Regions from separate parts of the Pinisolibacter sp. DMC19 genome, predicted to be linked through region 2. Evidence: riboswitches for the same ligand, from Rfam matches in the RefSeq annotation. Region 2 holds a riboswitch; each other region holds the start of a gene.
The links. A riboswitch is a leader RNA that binds a small molecule or an ion and turns the genes downstream of it on or off. The one in region 2 is predicted to bind cobalamin.
Positions count from the first base shown of each region.

Region 1: linked by a shared signal. The riboswitch ahead of bluB (5,6-dimethylbenzimidazole synthase) and the one ahead of ACT53U_RS02070 (DUF1636 family protein) in region 2 are both predicted to bind cobalamin.
Region 3: linked by a shared signal. The riboswitch ahead of ACT53U_RS12645 (energy-coupling factor ABC transporter permease) and the one ahead of ACT53U_RS02070 (DUF1636 family protein) in region 2 are both predicted to bind cobalamin.

Region 1 covers NZ_JBQUZF010000001.1:570,508-572,762, reverse strand. Annotated here, with positions in the region: gene ACT53U_RS02510 (dicarboxylate/amino acid:cation symporter) at 1-681, shown strand, start outside; cobalamin riboswitch at 774-963, shown strand; gene bluB (5,6-dimethylbenzimidazole synthase) at 1,098-1,811, shown strand; gene ACT53U_RS02500 (hypothetical protein) at 1,766-2,255, opposite strand, start outside.
Region 2 covers NZ_JBQUZF010000001.1:468,528-470,782, reverse strand. Annotated here, with positions in the region: gene cobW (cobalamin biosynthesis protein CobW) at 1-464, opposite strand, end outside; gene ACT53U_RS02070 (DUF1636 family protein) at 461-877, opposite strand; cobalamin riboswitch at 912-1,124, opposite strand; gene ACT53U_RS02065 (acetyl-CoA hydrolase/transferase family protein) at 1,683-2,255, shown strand, end outside.
Region 3 covers NZ_JBQUZF010000004.1:323,205-325,459, forward strand. Annotated here, with positions in the region: gene cbiQ (cobalt ECF transporter T component CbiQ) at 1-241, opposite strand, end outside; gene ACT53U_RS12640 (energy-coupling factor ABC transporter substrate-binding protein) at 225-527, opposite strand; gene ACT53U_RS12645 (energy-coupling factor ABC transporter permease) at 524-1,189, opposite strand; cobalamin riboswitch at 1,291-1,542, opposite strand; gene ACT53U_RS12650 (hypothetical protein) at 1,639-2,034, shown strand; gene ACT53U_RS12655 (copper chaperone PCu(A)C) at 2,126-2,255, shown strand, end outside.

The DNA of each region.
Region 1 (2,255 bases), 100 kb from region 2:
GCCTTCACCATCGGCAAGTACGGCCCGCAGGCGCTCGGCAACCTCGCCGGCCTGATCGCCACCTTCTATCTGACCGCCGCACTCTTCATCGTCCTGGTGCTCGGCACCATCGCCCGCATCGCCGGCTTCTCGATCTTCAAGTTCCTCGCCTACATCAAGGACGAACTGCTGGTCGTGCTCGGCACCTCGTCGTCGGAGAGCGCCCTGCCGCAGCTGATGGCGAAGCTCCAGCGCGCCGGCTGCTCCAAGCCGGTGGTCGGTCTGGTGGTCCCGACGGGTTATTCCTTCAACCTCGACGGCACCAACATCTACATGACGCTGGCGACGATCTTCATCAGCCAGGCGCTCGGCTTCGATCTGTCCTTCGGCCAGCAGATCACCATCCTGATCGTCGCCATGCTGACCTCGAAGGGGGCCTCGGGCATCACCGGTGCCGGCTTCGTGACGCTCGCCGCCACCCTCGCCGTCGTCGATCCGCGCCTCGTGCCGGGCATGGCGATCGTCCTCGGCATCGACAAGTTCATGTCGGAGTGCCGTGCGCTCACCAACATCGTCGGCAACGGCGTCGCCACCGTCGTCGTCGCCTGGTGGGAAGGCGAGCTCGATCGCGACAAGCTCCACGCCGCGCTGAACCCCTCCACGGCGGTCGCCGCCCCGGCCGACGCCGCTCCGGCGGAGTGATCGGACCCGCGATCGTCGCGAACAGAGAGCCCGCCCGGGCCGATCCGGGCGGGCTCTTTCGTTTCCCGCTTTCGCGCACGGCGCGGACGTGGCATCTCCGATGTCGGTTCGGTGCCCGCCCGCGCGGGAGAATCGGGAACGCGGTGGAAGTCCGCGACGTGCCCAACACCGTGTAGGGGGACTGCTCCGACACCCCGCGAGGGGAGAGCCACCGGGCGACCGGGAAGGCGTCGGAGCGGGGTGATCCTCAGTCGGGAGACCGGCCGAGCCGAAGAGGTCCCAGCGTCTGGTCGGCGCCGGGTCGCGTCGACACGAGGGGATCATCGATGTCGCGCCACACCTTCGAGCCCGCCGCAGCGGGCGATCATGCATCGTCTCTGCCCTCCACCGTCCCGCCCGAGACCGCCGGTCTCGCGATGGCCGAGTTCTCCGCCTTTGACGAGGCCGACCGCGCCGCCGTCTACCGCGCCATCGCGACACGGCGCGACGTGCGTGGCGAGTTCCGGCCCGACCCGATCGATCCGGTGGTGCTGCGGCGCCTGCTCGAGGCGGCGCACTGGGCGCCGTCGGTCGGCTTCATGCAGCCGTGGAACTTCCTCGTCCTGCGCGATCCTGCGGTGCGGGCCCGCCTCCACGACGCCTTCCTCGAGGCGCGCGAGCGCGAGGCGGCGCTCTTCCCCGACGACCGGGCGGCGATCCATCGCCGGCTGAAGCTCGAAGGGCTGCGCGAGGCGCCGGTCGTCGTCGTCGTCACCTGCGATCGCGATCGGGCCGGACCGGTGGTGCTCGGGCGCAGCGCCGATCCGGCGACGGATCTCTACAGCTGCGTCTGCGCGGTGCAGAACCTGTGGCTGGCGGCGCGGGCCGAAGGAATCGGCGTCGGCTGGGTCTCGATCATCGACAAGGGGCGGGTGCGCGGCCTGCTCGGCATTCCCGAAGAGATCGAGATCGTCGCCTGCCTCTGTCTCGGAAGGGTCGATGCCGCCTTCGCCTCGCCGGAACTGGAGCAGCGGGGGTGGCGCCGCCGGCTGTCGCTCGACGACCTCGTCTTCGAAGAGGCGTGGGGGCAGCGCGCCGCCGGTGATCAGGGCACGACGCGGGCGTGGACCACGGCGACGTCGTCGCCGTAGACGCGGCGCCAGCCGGGGGTGCGGTCGAGGAGATCGTTCGCCGCCATGCCGGTGGCAAGCAGGGTCCAACCGATCTTCGGATCGGAAAAGACCTCGTCGAAGGCCGAGAGCCCCTGCAGCGACACCGCCTTGCGATAGAGCGCGACGCGCTTGCCGCCGTAGAGCTCGGTGCGGCCGTCGATGTAGGTCGGGACCCCTCGCGCGATCAGGAAGCCGCCGAAGCCGTAGTCGTTCATCACCGCGCCGGTCACGCCGGCGGCGCGGGCGGCGGCGAGGGCCTCGGCGGGGGCGTTGTCGCGCGGCGGGGCGACGTCGCGCAGCGGCAGCGTGGCCGCGACGAGGAGAGCGAGGACGAGGGCGCCGATCGTCAGCGCCCGCGGCGGGGCGGGAGCCTCGGTGTCCGGCCGGCCGATGCGGGCGGCGACAGGCTCGATCGCCACCAGC
Region 2 (2,255 bases):
CGCTCTGCGGCCAGCGCCTCGGGATCGTCGGCGAAGCGGCCGTCGGCGACGGCGGCGGCATCGACCACGGCGACGACGCCGTCGACGGTGAGCTTCGCCCGGATCTCCGGCCAGTCGAAGGCCTTCACCAGTGGCTTGGGCAGGGCGAGGCCCGAGGTCTCGACCACGATGTGCTCGGGCCGGTTCGGCAGCGCCAACAGGCTCTCGATCGCCGGCATGAAGTCGTCGGCGACGGTGCAGCAGAGGCAGCCGTTGGTCAGTTCCACCACGGCGGCGGGGCGGCAGCTGTCGTCGCCGCAGTCGGAGAGCAGCGTGCCGTCGACGCCGACGTCGCCGAACTCGTTGACGAGAATGGCGATGCGGCGGCCGCGGGCGTTCTCGATCAGGTGGCGGACCAGCGTCGTCTTGCCGGCGCCGAGGAAGCCGGTGACGATGGTGACGGGGATCTTGGCGAAGGCGGTCACGGGCGGCCCTCCGGATCGGCGGTGGCGACCGCGAAGGGCGGGATGCGGCCGACGACGCCGCGGCGGAAGGCGACCGGGCGGCTCTTCCAGGCGATCAGACCGTCGTCGGTCTCGCCGTAGAGGCGGGCGGTGGCGACGATCTCGTCGGCGGCGGTCTCGTCGAACTCGCCGTAGAGATAGGTCCACTTGGCTTCGTCGGCGAAGCCTATGGTGACCGGGCGCTTGCACACCGACAGGCACTCGACGCCGACGACGCGGATGTCGTCCTGTGTCTCGGCGCGGGCGGCGAGGGCGTCGTGCAGGCGGCGGCCGGCGCGCGGGGCGTCCTCGGCGTCACCCTCGCGGCGGCAGTTGACGCAGACCAGCACCGTCGTCGGACGGGTGGTTTCGGGACGGGATACGGGTGTCGTCACGGCATGCTCTCCTTCTCCGCCCCTCCGGCGGTCGGGGATTTCGGGCGCGACGGCAGGTCTCCTGGCTCGCGGATCGATCGCGTCGGCGCCGCCTTCCCGGGGAAACCCAGTGGCATTCGGCGTCGGCACTCTCCGCTCACAGTTGCGGGGGCAGCCGCGGCTTGGAGCTTCTCGGGTGCGAGAGGCTCGACCGCATTCCCTCTTCGCCCGCGGGAGTGCCCGCGGGACCGTCGACCGGGCGAGATAAGGGGCGTTTCACACGACTGTCAAGGAAAGCGGCCGGCAAACCGCCTCGCAGACCGCCGATTTCCGGCCGAAAACGGTCGGATCGCCCGCCGTCTCGTCCGAAGGTCGCAGACGCGGGGCTCTGTGCGCGAGACATGCGATTTTCGCATACATGTGCGGTGCAGCAATGCGCGAATGCGAATATTCGGTAACATACTCCGAATTTTGTGAGCAATCGATCGCAAGGCATTGAAAACGCCGAATCGGCCCTGCGGCGCATCTGTCGTCGCGATCCATGCTGCACTGCTTTCAAATGCTTTCGTATGGGTTCGAGCCGGGGCTCTTGCTCGTTATTTCAATCGACGAGATCGAAAGACGCGGCTCGTTCGTCGCAGGGCAAGGGCGAGAGAGGGCGCGGGGCTTCGGTCGCGAGCATGTTCCGGGCGGATCGGGGCGATCCGTCCGAGATGAACCTGCCGAACCATGGATCGCCGTGACCGGCCGACCGATTGCCGTCGGTTCGCCGGAGAAGGCGGTTCGTCGCCGAAGACTGGCGACGGTGCCAAAGGGCCTCCCCGAGATGAACGTTGCGACCAAGCCTTCCCGGATTCTCGATCCCCGTCTCTTCTCCAAGGTCATGACGGCGGCCCAGGCCGCTGCCCTGATCCCGGACGGTGCGACCGTCGGCATGAGCGGTTTCACCGGCGCGGGCTATCCGAAGGCGGTGCCGATCGAACTGGCCAAGCGGATCGACGCGGAGCACGCGCAGGGTCGGCCCTTCAAGGTCAAGGTGTGGACGGGTGCCTCGACGGCGCCGGAACTCGACGGCGCGCTCGCCAAGGTCGACGGCATCGAGATGCGGCTGCCCTATCAGTCGGATCCGATCTGCCGCAAGCGCATCAACGCCGGTGAGATGGAGTACATCGACATCCACCTCTCGCACGTCGCCCAGACGGTGTGGTTCGGCTTCCTTGGCAAGCTCGACGTCGCGGTGGTCGAGGTCGCCGGCATCACCGAGGACGGGCTGCTGATCCCATCGTCGTCGATCGGCAACAACAAGACCTGGCTCGACTGCGCCGACAAGATCATCCTCGAGGTGAACTCCTGGCAGAGCCTGGCGCTCGCCGGCATGCACGACATCTACTACGGCACC
Region 3 (2,255 bases), on a different contig from region 2:
GCGTCGCCGCGCCGGTCAGCACGAAGCCGAGCGGGGCGGCGAGCAGGCGCGCCCACGTCGCCAACGGCACGCCGGCCCGCCACGTCACGGCGAGCGTCGCGACCGTGAGGATCGCGACGGCCGTCGGCCAGGGCGGCGTGAGGAGGGCGAGGGCGAGAAGGCCGAGCCCGAGCAGGGCCTTCTCGGCGAGCGAGCGGTCGCGCCAGCGGTTGCCGGCGGCGATCCTATCGATCGGCGTCATCGCGACGGCGGCTCCCGCTGCGGTGGCCCAGTGCATAGCCGAGGATGCCGGCACCGATGGCCGCCTGGAGGGCGAAGAGCGCGCTCTCGATCTCCTTCGACGGCGGTTCCCAGAAGGGTTTGGTCCAGCGTTCGAAGCCGGGATGGCTCTCCTCGATCGCCTTGGAGGCGGCGTCGTCGGTGCCGAGGAACTCGCCGCCGAAGGGCAGCAGCATCGGGGCGACGACGATGGCGGTGGCGACGAGCAGGAGCGCGATCGAGGTGCGGTTGGAGAGCGTCGAGGTCATCGGCCGGCCTCCGCGATCTTGCCGTCGAAGGCGCCGGGGAGGCGGCCGACGAGGGCATTCATGACGACGACGACGAGCAGGCCTTCGGCGAGCGCCAGCGGCACCTGCGTCACGGCGAAGATGCCGGCGAACTTCACGAAGGCCCCGGCGATGCCCGACGTCGGGTCGGGGAAGGCCAGCGCCAGTTCGAACGACGTCACGACATAGGTCGCGAGGTCGGCCAGCGCCGCGCCGAGGAAGACGGCGACGGTGGCGGGCAGGCCGACGCGGGAGGCGAGCTTCCACGTCGCCCAGCCGACCCAGGGGCCGGCGATCGCCATCGAGAAGACGTTGGCGCCGAGCGTGGTGAGGCCGCCGTGGGCGAGCAGCAGGCCCTGGAACAGGAGCACGATGACGCCGATCGGCGCCATCACGGCGGGGCCGAAGAGCACGGCGCCGAGGCCGGTGCCGGTCGGATGCGAGCAGGAGCCGGTCACGCTCGGCAGCTTCAGCGCCGAGAGGATGAAGGTGAAGGCGCCGGCGGCGGCCAGCGTCAGGCGCGCCTCGGGACGCTCGCGCAGCGTACGGCGCAGCGAGACGAAGCCACCGACCACGAAGGGCGCGGAGACCAGCGTCCAGCCGAGCGCGTGCGGCGCAGGCAGGAAGCCTTCCATGATGTGCATGTCTTCCACCTCGATCTTCGAGCGCGTCGCCCGTGAAGCGAAGGCCCGCGACGCGGGTCACTCCGACAACGCCAACCGGGACACCCCGCCCGAGGGACGCGAACGACGCTCATGCGGATGGCAGGTCTCCTGGCTCGCGGGTCGTCGAGATCCGGACGGCCTTCCCGATCGTGCTCCCCCGGGTGGTCTCGGGGGCGATCAGTGACCGATCGCCCGCAGGCGATCTTCGTTCGGACCCCTCGCCGCTCACAGTCGCGGGGGCGGCCACGGCTCGGGCACGATTCGGCCCTTCCGTGTTCCCTTTTCACCGCTTCGGAGGACTCCGACGCGGCACCATCACAGGAGGAATCGTAGACGCCGGTCGCGATCGGCGCAAGGGCCGGCCGGGTGAGGGGGGAAGGGACCGCGACGGATTGACGAGACGCGGTCACAGCCCGCATGGTCGGGCGATGACGATGTGGACGCCCGGACGATGGAAGCGCCTTGTCGCCGCCGCGACGCTCGCGGTGGCGCTGGTGCTCGTCGCCTTCGCGCCGCGGGTGCTGCCGGGCTTCGTCACCGCAGCCGATCTGGTCGAAGGGTCGGGCATCGCCGTCGCCGGCATCTGCAGCGCCCCGGTCGACGGCGCGCGCGCGGCCGAAGACATCGCCGGCCACCGCGTCGATCACGGCGATCACTTCTGCGGCACCTGCGTGCTGTTCTCCGCCCCCGGCCTCGGCGCCGTGGTGGTGGCGGAGGTGCCGGCGCCGCGGCTGGTCGCGGTCGATCGGCTGGCGTGGCGGGACGAAGCGGGGACGACGGTCCTCGCGCCGCGGGCGACGGCCCGCGGCCCGCCGGCGGCATGATCCGTCCATCCACCGACGTTTCCCTTCCCGGCGACGGCCCGGACGCCCGACGCGGCGCGGCCCGATCGCCCTCCACGCGAAAGACAGACTCATGAAGACCATCCGGACCCTCGCGCTCGCTTCCGGCCTCGCTCTCCTCCTCTCGGCCGGTGTGGCGCTCGCCCACGGCTACAAGGTGGGCGCGCTCGAGATCGGCCATCCCTGGAGCCGTGCCACGCCGA